3 regions of the Alteromonas sp. MTD1 genome follow, and region 2 is predicted to be linked to each of the others. Evidence: predicted binding sites of a transcription regulator. Region 2 holds the regulator's gene; each other region holds the start of a gene.
What was found. The regulator sigma-54, encoded in region 2, starts transcription at its own class of promoters, with help from an activator protein. The targets are predictions, from matches to a motif close to GTTGGCACGNNNNTNGNNT.

Region 1 (4,262 bases), on a different contig from region 2:
TTCAAATGCAGAAGCAAACTGTGTTGGCTCATTTGGTGTTGCACCATTAACATCAAGGTTAAAGTCGATACCAATTTGCTGTGTTGGATCTGATCCATTGGACAGGATAGTGGCACCTAGCGCCTCTGTCTGCATTTTGAAATCAAGAGTTGGCAAGCCGTCAGGCGTTTCCATGTTAATGAAATCACCACCTTGAGAGAAAATAAGTTTAGAGGCAGTTACCGCATTCCCAGTGTTTGCGCCTACTGCGTTAACAGCAGTTGCGGGGTCAGTGTCTAGGCCATTTGAGTCGGTCATATCTACCAGTGTGTCATCCACTGCAGTAGCAACAAACCATTCATTACTTACGCCTGGTGTCCCGTCTTTTATGAAGTAGTATGTCATGACGTGGCTATCGCCTAATGAATCATACACTGTGACTGAGGTTGCAGCATTATAAGTAAGCGGATCGTCAGGATTAAAATCAGCAGGATTTAATGCTGCATCACCGGCAGGTAAGTTCATTCTAATGTCAACTTCTGAAGTCTGCTGCGGAGAACCTGATGAGTCGGGAATTCGCACAGGTACTGTTGTGCTCAGTGCTACCGAAGAACTTGTACCATCACTGTTTACAGGAAATCCCATTAAGTTGTCGCCATTACTATTAACAACAAAATTATCACTATCTAATTTAAATTGGCCTGCACGCGTAAAAGAAAAATCTCTAGACGTAATTTCGGGTATTGTAGTGAAGAAACCGTTGCCGGTAATTGCTAAGTCCAATGCAGTGTTGGTGAACTGTAAGCTGCCTTGAGAAAATTGCTGTGCAACTTCCTGTGTTAGAACACCATCACCTACTTTGGTTTTACCACCAGATAACAGTGATGCAGCATATACATCACCGAACTCTGCGCGTGATTCTTTAAAGCCAACCGTATTTACGTTTGCGATGTTGTTGGCGGTTACATCCAAATCTTTTTGTGCGGCTGATACGCCACTCAGTGCAATATTAAAAGACATTATTGATTCTCCTACTAACTGCCGATTTGAATGACGTCATCAAGATTGATACTGACATCACCATCCAAATTCAAAATTACGCCTTGGCTGCTTCCAGCCAAACTTACACTTCCAACGTGGCGATTAATGGCGGTGTTTAACTGCACCCCTTCACCATTAAGCTCCGCGTTAGCATTTACTACATATTCACCTGGCGGCATGGCATTGCCGAATTTGTCTTTGCCATCCCATTCAAACTCAATATTACCAGCCGCCTGCGTGCCTGCATCAATGGTCTTAATCACCTCACCAAACTGGTTCTCGATGGTGATTGTCATGTTCTGTACTGTCTTGTCGTTAACAATAACACCCGAAATACCGTCGCCTTCAGCAGCTTGATAGCCCACATTGCCCTGAACCAAAACGTTTTGCCCAATAAGACTAGACGCCTGCAGTGCTTGGTTAGACGTCATCGACGTCGCAAATGCCTCAAACTTTTCGTTCAAGTTAGAGATACCGTCTGCCATGGTAAATGAGGTCATCTGGGCAACCATCTGGTCGTTATCTACCGGCTTAGTTGGATCCTGGTTGGCAAGTTGCTCGGTCAGCATCGCAAAGAAATCTTCCTGCGTAAGCTGCTGCTCGGTGCCATCTGCAACTTTTACGGTTTCTTCTTGCCAGTAAAGGTCGTTGTTTAAACCGGTGTTATTTATCGTGTTCACTGATATTTCCTCACATTAACCAAGCGGCAGATTATTGCCCTTGACCAAGTTGCAACACTCGACGGAATATACGTTTGGTAGTGTCGGCTACCTGCACGTTAGTTTCGTATGCTTTTGATGCCGACATCATGTTTGCCATTTCTTCGACAATATTCACATTTGGCTTGTAAATATAACCATCTGCGTCAGCCATAGGGTTATTAGGCGAATACTCAACTTGAAGAGGCGCATCACTCTCAACAATGCCTCTAACTTGGACCCCTGTGCCTTTGGACTGGTTATGCATCGCATCTTGAAGCGCTGTCGCAAATACAGGATGACGAGCTCGATAAGTTTCATCGTAACTACTGCTCACAGAGTTTGCGTTAGCAATGTTACTTGCCGTGGTATTAAGGCGAACGTTTTCCGCTTCCATACCTGTGCTTGAGATTGACATAACATTAAATAGGCCCATGATTACTGTCCTCCTGAGCTGAGCGCTTTTTTCATACCCTTGACCTTACCGTTAATAAATTCAAGGCTGGCTTGGTAACGCAAACCATTGTCTAGAAAACGATTTCTTTCTGCTTGTACTTCTACCGTATTACCATCGCCAGTATCTGGCTGTGTGGGTACACGGTACTGCATGTCAAAATTTGCCGCTGCCGACGCAGAATTGCCGCTCATATGGCGATCGTTGGTTGTAACTAAACCGCCAGCACTCCGAGAAGGAGCTCCGCCTGCGCTATCACGCATTGCCCACTGCATTGCCTTATTGAAATCGATGTCTTTTGCTTTGTATCCGGGGGTATTGGCGTTAGCTAAATTGCCTGCAATCACTTCCATGCGCTCGGTTCTTATCTTCAGCGCAGACTCGTGGAAGCCGACCAATTTATCAAGATTTATAGCCATAATGATGACCCCTGCATAACGTAATTAATGTTCAGTTACTGCTGCCATACATAGTTTTTTATGCTGACTGGAAGTTTTCCATACAGTAAGTACAAGGATTCATAGCAAGGCAGATGCCAAAATGTTTTTTGACGGAAATTCAAAAGGGATGCAGGTGAGTCTGAAATACAAAAAAGCTTTATATTTCAGACCATTTAGGTAGATTACTTTTTTTGATAGTACAAGCCAGGGCTGCACTTAACCATGCTGTAGGAGTTACTCGCGGCACTGATAGATTCTGATGCGCCAAGGAAAAGTACACCGTCACTTTGCAGCTGTCCGGCAATTTGTTGCAGTATGCGCTGCTTTACTTCTGGCGAGAAGTAAATAAGCACATTGCGGCAAAATACAATATCGAAACGTCCGAGTGCGGCATAGCTTGACAGTAGGTTTAAGCTTCGAAAGCTCACCATTTTTCTTACTTCAGGTTTCACTTGCATAGCGCCCGCGTCATTTTTTTGAAAAAACATTTCCCGTCGTCCCGCTGACAAGCCTCGCGCTAATGAAAGCTCATCGTAGATACCTAACTCACATTTTTTAAGCATTTCAGAAGAAAGGTCTGTCGCAACTATTTCAACGCCAGAGCGAAGTGTACCTGGACGCTGACGCTGAAATTCAAGCACCGACATAGCAATAGAGTACGGTTCTTGACCAGACGAGCATGCTGCACTCCAAATTCGAATCTTTCTGTTCTGCGACGCTAGGCTGGGTAACAGCTCTTTTACCAGTAGGTCGAACGGATAGTTGTCACGAAACCAAAGGGTTTCGTTAGTGGTCATTGCGTCAATTACATCTTGCAGAAGGTTGCGGTCGAAGCCTCTTACCACAACACTTATTAATTCATCTGCAGATTCGTATTTGTGTTTATACAGGAGTGAGGCAAGGCGACTTCGTACTAGATATTGCTTGCTGTCGCCAAGCACGATGCCGCATTGCTTTTCGAGAAATTCTCGAAATTTTAGGTAGCTTTCTGGCGATACTTCTTTATTGGCCAATCGCATTATGCTCCGTTATTCACATTCAGTCATCAACCACTTTTGAACCGCAGTTGCCAGCTCATCTGGGTGGAATTTAGCGATAAAGTCGTCAGCCCCCACTTTTTGAACCATTGCTTGGTTGAATACACCGCTTAATGACGTATGCAATACAACATGCAGTTTCTGAAGCTCAGGGGTATTTTTAATTTCTGCAGTTAAGGTATAGCCGTCCATTTCAGGCATTTCAATGTCAGAAACCAAAACACCCACACGATTCGTGACGTCACCGTACTCCTCAGCGATCTCTTTTAAACGATTCAAGGCTTCTAAACCGTTTTTAGCCAATTCCATTTCGAGGCCAAGCGCAGTAAGTGCCTTTTTAACTTGGTTGCGCGCAACAGCGCTGTCGTCGGCAATAAATATAATTTTATTCTCTTGGCCTTCTGTGGTCAGGCTATCAGCTACATCATTGCTCACTTCCGCATTAAGAGGAGATATTTCGTTAAGGATCTTCTCAACGTCCAAAATTTCAATTAGCTCGTTTTCAACTTCGGTGACTGCAGTAAGGTAACTCGCTCTACCTGTGCCTTGAGGTGGAGGCATAATAGCATCCCAGTTGGTATTGATAATGCGCTCTACGGCACCAACTAAAAAC
Region 2 (4,262 bases):
TACGAGCTTATCGATCATGTACAAACCACTTATTCCCCTAGCAACTAGCCTACTTTTAGCCTTGGCAAGCAGCGGTGTTGTTGCAAGCGAAGCCGACTTTAACAAGCCCATTAAGGTGGACTCAAAGTCGCAGTTTGTCGATGGGAAAAATAAAACATCATTATTTAAGGATGATGTTCGAATCTCTCAGGGCTCGTTAGTGATTAATGCTGACGAAGTAGAAGTTATCGCCACTGACGGCGAAGGAAGAGAAGTTTTCGTAGCGAGAGGAAACCCTGCAAGCTACTCTCAGCAGCTTGAAGACGGTACGCCGGTTTCGGCAAAGGCGAATGAAATTCGTTATGAGGTAGTCAACCGCACTATTGCGCTAACGGGTAAAGCCGAACTTAAGCAAGATACCAGCATGGTGCAAGGCGATAACATTACCTTCGACATGATTACAGAGCAATTGCTTGCAACTGGCGGTGACGATACCGATGGTGATGGCAGAGTAACCACCGTATTTACACCTGAAACCATTCGAAAAGCAAAGTCTCAAGACGACAAAAAAGACAACGAAGGTAACGAATAGTTATGGCGACGTTAAGTGCAAAGAACCTTGCAAAAGCCTATAAAGCAAGACAAGTCGTGCGCGACGTTAGCTTATCGGTATCAACAGGGCAAATTGTTGGGCTATTGGGTCCGAATGGCGCTGGTAAGACCACTACATTTTATATGATTGTCGGCCTTGTTCCGCTAGACAAAGGCAAAATTGAAATTGACGACAATGAGCTTACTCACCAACCTATGCATGAACGTGCACGCCGCGGAATTGGCTACCTCCCGCAGGAAGCGTCTATTTTTAGAAAGCTTACTGTGCATGAAAATATCATGGCTATTTTACAAACGCGTAAAGATTTAAATTCACAACAACAAGAAGAAGAAGCCGACGCACTACTTGATGAATTTAATATTAACCATATACGTAATAGTGCGGGGATGAGTTTGTCGGGCGGTGAAAGGCGTCGTGTTGAAATAGCGCGAGCGCTGGCGGCAAAACCACAGTTTATTTTGCTAGACGAACCATTTGCTGGTGTTGATCCTATATCAGTTAATGATATAAAGAAGATCATCCAACATCTTCGTGATAGAGGCATAGGCATTCTTATCACCGATCATAACGTACGAGAAACATTGGATGTTTGTGAGAAAGCGTACATTGTGAGTCATGGCGAATTAATTGCGCAGGGAACCGCAGAACAGGTTTTAAGTAATCAAAAAGTTAGGGATGTATACCTAGGCGAACAATTCAGGCTATAGTTAATGTAACCGGATTGTCATTTTTTCAGTTTCGCTCTTGGTGTATTCAATTTAAAGCATTTAAATAAGAAGTAGATGAAACCATCTTTACAGCTAAAATTTAGCCAACAACTTACCATGACACCTCAGCTTCAGCAGGCTATCAAACTGCTGCAGCTTTCTACGCTTGACCTTCAACAGGAAATTCAAGAAGCGCTGGACTCTAATCCGCTTTTAGAAGTTGAAGAAGGCAACGACGAACCTCAAGTTGAAAAGAATAACATCGACAACGACGACAGTGGCGATGTTCAACCGACGGCTTCAAGCGATACGTTAGAAGCCGGAGATGCGCTTGAAAAGAACGATTTACCAGACGAACTTCCTATAGACAGCACGTGGGATGAATACTACTCGGCCTCTTCTGCGCCAGCGCCTGGCCCAGCCAGTGATGACGAACAAATTTTTCAGGGCGAAACTACCGAAGATATCCAAGAACACCTACTATGGCAGATGCGTTTAACCCCTTTCTCTGATACAGACAGAGCCATTGCCATGGCAATTATCGACTCTATTGATGAGTCGGGTTATCTAACCGTGTCACTTGAAGATATTCTAGAAGCAGTAAACGCTGAGGAAGTGTTAGACGAAGACAGCGATGAGCTAATTGAAATGGATGAAGTAGAGTGCGTGTTAAAACGTATTCAAATGTTCGACCCCATTGGTTCTGGCTCACGTTCTCCACAAGAGTGCCTTATGGTGCAGCTACGTCAGTTCTCTGAGGACACACCGTGGCTTGCTGAAGCCAAGCAGCTTATTGAAGAATATTCAGACCTTCTTAGCAGTAAAGACTACCGTACGCTCATGCGTAAAAGCCGTTTGAAAGAAGATCAGCTTCGCGAAGCAATGCGCTTGCTGCAAACCTTGAATCCTCGCCCTGGTAGTGCTTTAGTTACTAAAGAACCCGAGTACGTTATTCCAGACGTATCGGTTACTAAAAAGAACGGGCGCTGGGTGGTAGAGCTAAACCCTGATAGCCTGCCAAAACTTAGCGTTAATCAACAATATGCTGCAATGAGTCGTCGTGCAAAAAACAGTAGCGACTCGCAGTTTATTCGCTCACACATGCAAGAAGCCAAATGGTTTATCAAAAGCCTAGAGTCGCGTAACGACACCTTAATGAAGGTTGCTAATTGTATTGTGCAGCAACAGATGGGCTTTTTTGAGCATGGCCCAGAAATGATGAAACCAATGGTTCTCAATGATGTCGCAGAAATGGTAGATATGCACGAATCCACTATTTCACGCGTCACCACGCAAAAGTATATGCATACGCCACGCGGTATATTCGAATTGAAGTATTTCTTCTCGAGCCACGTAGCAACCGAGTCGGGTGGTGAGTGTTCATCTACTGCGATACGTGCATTGATCAAGAAGTTAGTGGCAGCTGAAAAACCTAGCAAGCCGCTAAGTGATAGCAAGATTGCTTCATTGTTGGCCGAACAAGGCATTAAAGTTGCCCGGCGAACAATAGCAAAATACCGGGAGTCGTTATCGATCCCGCCGTCGAACCAACGCAAAAGCCTTATTTAACGGGCTACATAATATAAGGAAGACGAAATATGCAAATCAACCTTACTGGTCATCATGTCGAAATCACCGACTCTTTGCGTAATTATGTCGATACGAAGTTCAGCAAACTTGAACGTCACTTTGATCACATTTCTAATGTGCATGTCATCCTGAACGTTGAAAAATTAAATCAGAAAGCCGAAGCGACAGTTCACTTAAGTGGCGCTGAAGTATTCGCATCCTCAGAAAATACCGACATGTATGCGGCGATTGACAGCATGGTTGATAAGCTCGACCGGCAGGTAATCAAGCATAAGGAAAAACTCAAAAAACATTAGTAGTTAATTAAGTATGGATATACAAGCCATCGTAAGTTTGGACCGCACCGAGTGTGCGGTTCAATGTAATAGTAAAAAGCGTATTCTAGAAATCATTGCCGACATTGCGGCTAAAAATAATGAAAATATAGACGGCGCTACGGTATTAAACAGCCTAATGTCGCGAGAGCGTATGGGGAGCACCGGCATTGGAAACGGTATCGCCCTTCCCCATGGACGCTTAGCTGGTCTTGATAGAGTTATTGCAATTGTAGTAACCAGTACACCAGCAATCGATTTTGATGCTATTGATGAAAAGCCAGTAGATATCTTTTTTGCGCTTTTGGTTCCGGAAGAGCAAACTGAAGGCCACCTTCAAACGCTTGCCACCGTTGCGGGCAAACTGAACAACAAAGACACCGTAAAAGCAATAAGACGCGCTACCACCAGCGACGATATAGTAAAAGCGCTGGGCTAACGCCGTAATAGATATAACCTCACTGCAATAAGCAGTGCGAGCTTAAGATTTTAATAAAGGGAGAGGCAAGGTGAAGCTGATTATTATCAGTGGTCGTTCAGGCTCAGGGAAATCGGTCGCACTGCGAGCGTTAGAGGATTTAGGGTACTATTGCGTAGACAATATTCCCGTGAACTTACTGCCTACCCTAACCCACACTGTGGTTGATGAATACGACCAAGTGGCAGTAAGCATTGATGTTCGAAACCTACCTAAAAACCCCAATGAATTGGTAGAAATACTCGACTATCTACCTAGCTCGTGGTCGATGACTATCGTGTATATCGATGCCAGTGATGACGTTTTGGTAAAGCGTTTCAGCGAGACACGTCGATTGCACCCGCTTGCTAAGCTTAACAAATCGCTTTCAGAAGCCATTCAAGCCGAGTCGGCACTACTTGCCCCCATCGTTGAACGTGCAGACCTGTATTTAGATACCGACAAACTTACAATTCATCAGCTAGCCGAATTAATTCGCGAGCGTATTTTGGGTAAGAAGAGTTCAAGGTTGGTATTGGTGTTTGAATCGTTTGGTTTCAAGCACGGCATCCCCAAAGACGCTGACTATGTATTCGATGCGC
Region 3 (4,262 bases), on a different contig from region 2:
CTTGGAAATTGCATTTCTAAGTCAGATAGCAAGCGTTCAGCTTTAAACGCCTTTTTCTGACGAATAAATAGGTCACCTAGCAGCAGTGCTGAATCTACATCAGACATAAGTGCCGACTGATGTCTCTCTAGCAATCCTAGTGCTTGTTTATCTTGCTGTGTCGCAATGTAAACTTGGCTCAGCATAAGTACAGCTTGAAGATCATCGGGCTCTTTCTGCAGGTAAGCGTTAAAGTCTTTTGCTGCAGTTTCCATATTGTTGTTGAAGAAGTTGGTTAAGCCGCTAATGTAAAGCAGCATGGGCTGTGAGGTAATGAGTTCGGGGTCAAGTTGCGCCATAAACTCATTGAGTTCTTTCAACTTTGTATTGTCAATGGCTTGCTCGCTGTCGCGGCTTTGAAGCCAGCTGTTTAATAGTATGGCCAACGGGTCGTTGGGCGTATCTTCAATAATTTCGTCAACAAACAACTTTGCTGTGTCGTAGTCTTTTGCCTCTAGATAAAGATCTACAAGGTTTCTAAGTGCTATGGGGTCGTCTCGGTTAAAAGAAAGCGCTTTTTGTAAATTGGCAGTAGCAGCGTCTGTATTACCCTGACGGTAAGCAAGTTGACCTTTCAAGCGCCAAGTAATCGCGTTTTCCGGTTCGAGTGAAATAGCGTCATCTATTAACGCTTGCGCTTTTGCCAGCTCTTCATTTTGTAGTGCAATTGATGCAAGGCCATTTATTGCCGGTACAAAGTTTGGAGAACTTTTAACAATGGTATTGTAGTCACGAAGGGCACAGGCTTCGTCCTCAAGACGGAGACACGCCGTTGCTCTAATGAGCAGCCACTCTCGCTCAGCGTCGCCAGATAATCGCTCTAGGTTGGTAAACTCAACAATCTCTTTGTATTTGTTAAGAAATAGCCACGTATTTCCGAGGGGCTCAGCTAACAGGTTTATATCTGCACCCATTTCAAGCGCTTCTACAAATTCCATTTCAGCGGCAGTTAAATACCCGTTAATTAGCAGTATCTCGCCCATAAGTAGTTTAGCGGCTAAATTTTCAGGGTCTTTTTGTAGGCTATTCTTTAAGTGTATATAGGCCTCGTCGTATTCGTTCTTATTAAATGAAGAAAGTGCTTTTTCATAGTCTTCAGATGTTGTAGCAAAACTAGCACCGCTAAATGAAAGCATTGATGTAACCGCGAGTGACAGTAAGGTGCGATTGAATACACGTTTTTTATTGAGCAAGATGTCCATGAGTACCTATATTTCCACCTGACGAGAGGTATTTTTATGCATAAAAAAAGGTGGCTAAAGCCACCTTTTAAAGATACGTGTTTTCTGTTTAATTTTAAACAATTAAACGCGACGTTTACGTCTATATAGCAACAAACCTAGACCTAAGCTCATTAGTGCTAGCGCACCTGGTTCGCTTACTTCTGTGGTTGGTGAATTTACGCTGTGGCCGACCGTCAAGGTTGAAAGCTTGAAACCTACACTTGAGTACTGGTCCGAATTCTTATCAAAATAGATGTTGTAAGCTCCGACTAACCAGTATTTAGCGGCCTTTGTTAGGCTCGAGAACGATGATGTTCCGTTATTTATTCCGAAATGCCCCAAAGTTCCTGTAAGCGATTTCCTTGCGATATCGTCCCATGTACTCGAGCTTGAGAATAGAGGGACAGCACTATCGTCTAGACCCGCAACGGTGATCTCCTTAGAGCCATTGTTACCATTTACAGCATTGAAAGTTGCCTGTGATAGTATTACATCTTTATCAAAGCTTAGTAAAATCATATCGAAATCGTCACCACCCTTGAAATTATCGATGTAGTGAGAATCATTACTACTGTCTTTGTTCGTTATTGTTAAACCACCTTCCCAATTGGTGATGTTAGTTTGTTCAACAACTCTATCTGTCAGCCCGTTAGCATCTGCAGTATCCGACCACGCTGTGAGTCCAACTTTTATTTGTACGCCATTTACAACAATCACATGAGAGCTGTTCGTCGGATCTATCACCTCGGAAAAATTGTAGTTTCCATTATTCGAAACTAAATCATACTGTATGTAATCAAACTTGTTGCTTGCTAAACTTGAGTCTGATGCTTCAGATGAAAAAGATGTAGCTGTTAACAGACATAAGGAAGTTAATAAGGCTTGGTACGACTTAGCTTTAAACATTTACATTACCGAGTTTATTGAAATAGGTGTATACCACTACTCCTTGCTAAAACTGTGCCAAGTTTTTTTGTATTTGAAATGTATGGTTTTTTTTATGTTTTGGGGAGTGCGTCATGTGTAGAGGTAAAAAAAGCTGACAGTAGAAAACTGTCAGCTTTATTCTTTGGTAGGGGGCTATCTTAACTATTTATTAGTTGCTTGTTTTCTTCGCCACATAACTAGCATGCCAGACGCAAAAAGTAGTCCTATGGTGCCTGGCTCGCTCACTGCAGTGGTTGTAGGCGGTGTTGGTGTTCCGTCCACTGAAAAACCAATGCTTGTTAGCTTAAACGCATCATTATTTGAGTAACCGCCAATATCTCCGAAAACTTTATTATAAGCACCAACAAGCCAGTATTTAGCTGATGTATTAATGGCAAACTCAGATTTGTATTTTAAATGCTCATCGGTTGTGTCACATTTTTCGACATTATAAGAGGCTGTTAAGGCGTCCCCTACAATGCTGCTCCAAGTGCTACTACCAGATGTCAAAGAACTGATATTGTCTAGTGCTGCCACTGAAACCTGTGTATCGCTTTGACTGTATGCCCATGAAAAGCCAGCACCCTGCAACGTTACTGAGTCAGAGAACGAGAAAAGGACAAAGTCAAAGTCTTGCCAGTTGCCACTTACTGTATTCATATTATCAATGGCATGGTCAGGAGAGTTATGAGAATACTCCCAATCTTGATTAGTAACACCGTACCCATACCAATCTGAAATCTTGTACGTATTTGCACCTACAACAATGTCGTCCTTACTGCCAAAAGTATCGGCCCAGCCGCTGATAGAAATATCCACACCGCCTATCGCAACGTCTGATGACGTGGTGGATGTGCTTTCGAAAACGCCTTTATCGACAAGGTTATAAACATTCTCACCAAGAGGCGAGTTACACTCGATACTAGTAGATTGGGTACTCGTACCGCATCCGCTGTAATTATAGTTGTACCAGTTACCGGCAATCGCGTTGTTCGCTATACAAGTAGTAGACAAAGCCAGGCAAATCTTAATGATGGAACTTAACCGCATATCAATTAATCCTATTACAATTGAGTGGGTCAGCGCCTCTTGCGCTTTGAGCGCGAGGAACTTCAACATGGAAATCGGATTCTACTATGTATAAGGAGTGTGTTGGGTATGCGAACCCATACGATGTTATGGAGTACTTTTATTAACGCTATCTCATGGATGTATACAGACAGCTATGCGAATAACGCTAGATATGAAATAATTAGTAAAGATTAAGTTGAAAAACGAGGACATATGTCTGAACAGAAGAGAAAAGGAATCTACTTGCTTCCTAACCTATTAACAACTGCGGGCCTATTCTCAGGTTTTTTCGCCGTTGTGTCTTCAATGAACGGCCGCTTTGAAGCAGCTGCGGTCGCAATTTTTGTGGCAATGATATTTGATGGGTTAGATGGACGTGTAGCTCGAATGACCAATACACAAAGTGATTTCGGAGCAGAATACGACTCGATGGCCGATATGGTGTCTTTCGGTGTTGCGCCTGCGCTTGTTGCTTACAACTGGGGGCTGACCGAATTAGGTAAACTCGGTTGGTTGGCCGCATTTATATATGTTGCTGGTGCTGCTCTTCGTTTAGCACGTTTTAATACGCAAGTTGGCATCGCCGATAAACGTTTCTTTCAGGGGCTAGCAAGTCCAGCCGCTGCGGCTGTTGTTGCTGGTCTTGTTTGGGTTGGCGTGGAATATGATGCCGTTGGTACTGATTACGGCCTTATTGTAGCTGCGGTTACTGGGCTGGCAGGTTTGCTAATGGTGAGTAACTTTAAGTACAACTCTTTTAAAGAAGTAAACTGGCACGGAAAAGTACCGTTTGTAGCTCTTCTGCTTATATTGCTTATTTTTGTAATTGTCGCCACAGAGCCAGCGCTTGTGCTGTTTATGGTATTCGCGCTTTACGCGTTGGCAGGTCCTATCAATACTTTCCGCACCGTAGAGAAAGTGACACTTGATGATGTAGTAGGTGATCACGAAGAAGATGCTGACTTTCAAGTAACAAATAACGATGTTAGCAGCGGTAAAGCC

Region 1: a site for sigma-54 is predicted at 2,694-2,712, ahead of flgB (flagellar basal body rod protein FlgB). Genes of this name have one in related genera too.
Region 3: a site for sigma-54 is predicted at 2,212-2,230, ahead of xdp1 (exosortase-dependent surface protein XDP1). Genes of this name have one in related genera too.

The regions. Positions count from the first base shown of each region.
Region 1 covers NZ_BTGG01000005.1:196,066-200,327, reverse strand. Annotated here, with positions in the region: gene flgE (flagellar hook protein FlgE) at 1-999, opposite strand, end outside; gene ACGHAV_RS08485 (flagellar hook assembly protein FlgD) at 1,014-1,700, opposite strand; gene flgC (flagellar basal body rod protein FlgC) at 1,732-2,154, opposite strand; gene flgB (flagellar basal body rod protein FlgB) at 2,157-2,591, opposite strand; gene ACGHAV_RS08470 (CheR family methyltransferase) at 2,795-3,625, opposite strand; gene ACGHAV_RS08465 (chemotaxis protein CheV) at 3,641-4,262, opposite strand, start outside.
Region 2 covers NZ_BTGG01000008.1:229,139-233,400, reverse strand. Annotated here, with positions in the region: gene lptC (LPS export ABC transporter periplasmic protein LptC) at 1-48, shown strand, start outside; gene lptA (lipopolysaccharide transport periplasmic protein LptA) at 17-571, shown strand; gene lptB (LPS export ABC transporter ATP-binding protein) at 574-1,299, shown strand; gene ACGHAV_RS12660 (RNA polymerase factor sigma-54) at 1,375-2,868, shown strand; gene hpf (ribosome hibernation promoting factor) at 2,898-3,185, shown strand; gene ptsN (PTS IIA-like nitrogen regulatory protein PtsN) at 3,199-3,642, shown strand; gene rapZ (RNase adapter RapZ) at 3,713-4,262, shown strand, end outside.
Region 3 covers NZ_BTGG01000007.1:271-4,532, reverse strand. Annotated here, with positions in the region: gene prsT (XrtA/PEP-CTERM system TPR-repeat protein PrsT) at 1-1,241, opposite strand, end outside; gene xdp1 (exosortase-dependent surface protein XDP1) at 1,344-2,168, opposite strand; gene xdp1 (exosortase-dependent surface protein XDP1) at 2,352-3,239, opposite strand; gene pssA (CDP-diacylglycerol--serine O-phosphatidyltransferase) at 3,474-4,262, shown strand, end outside.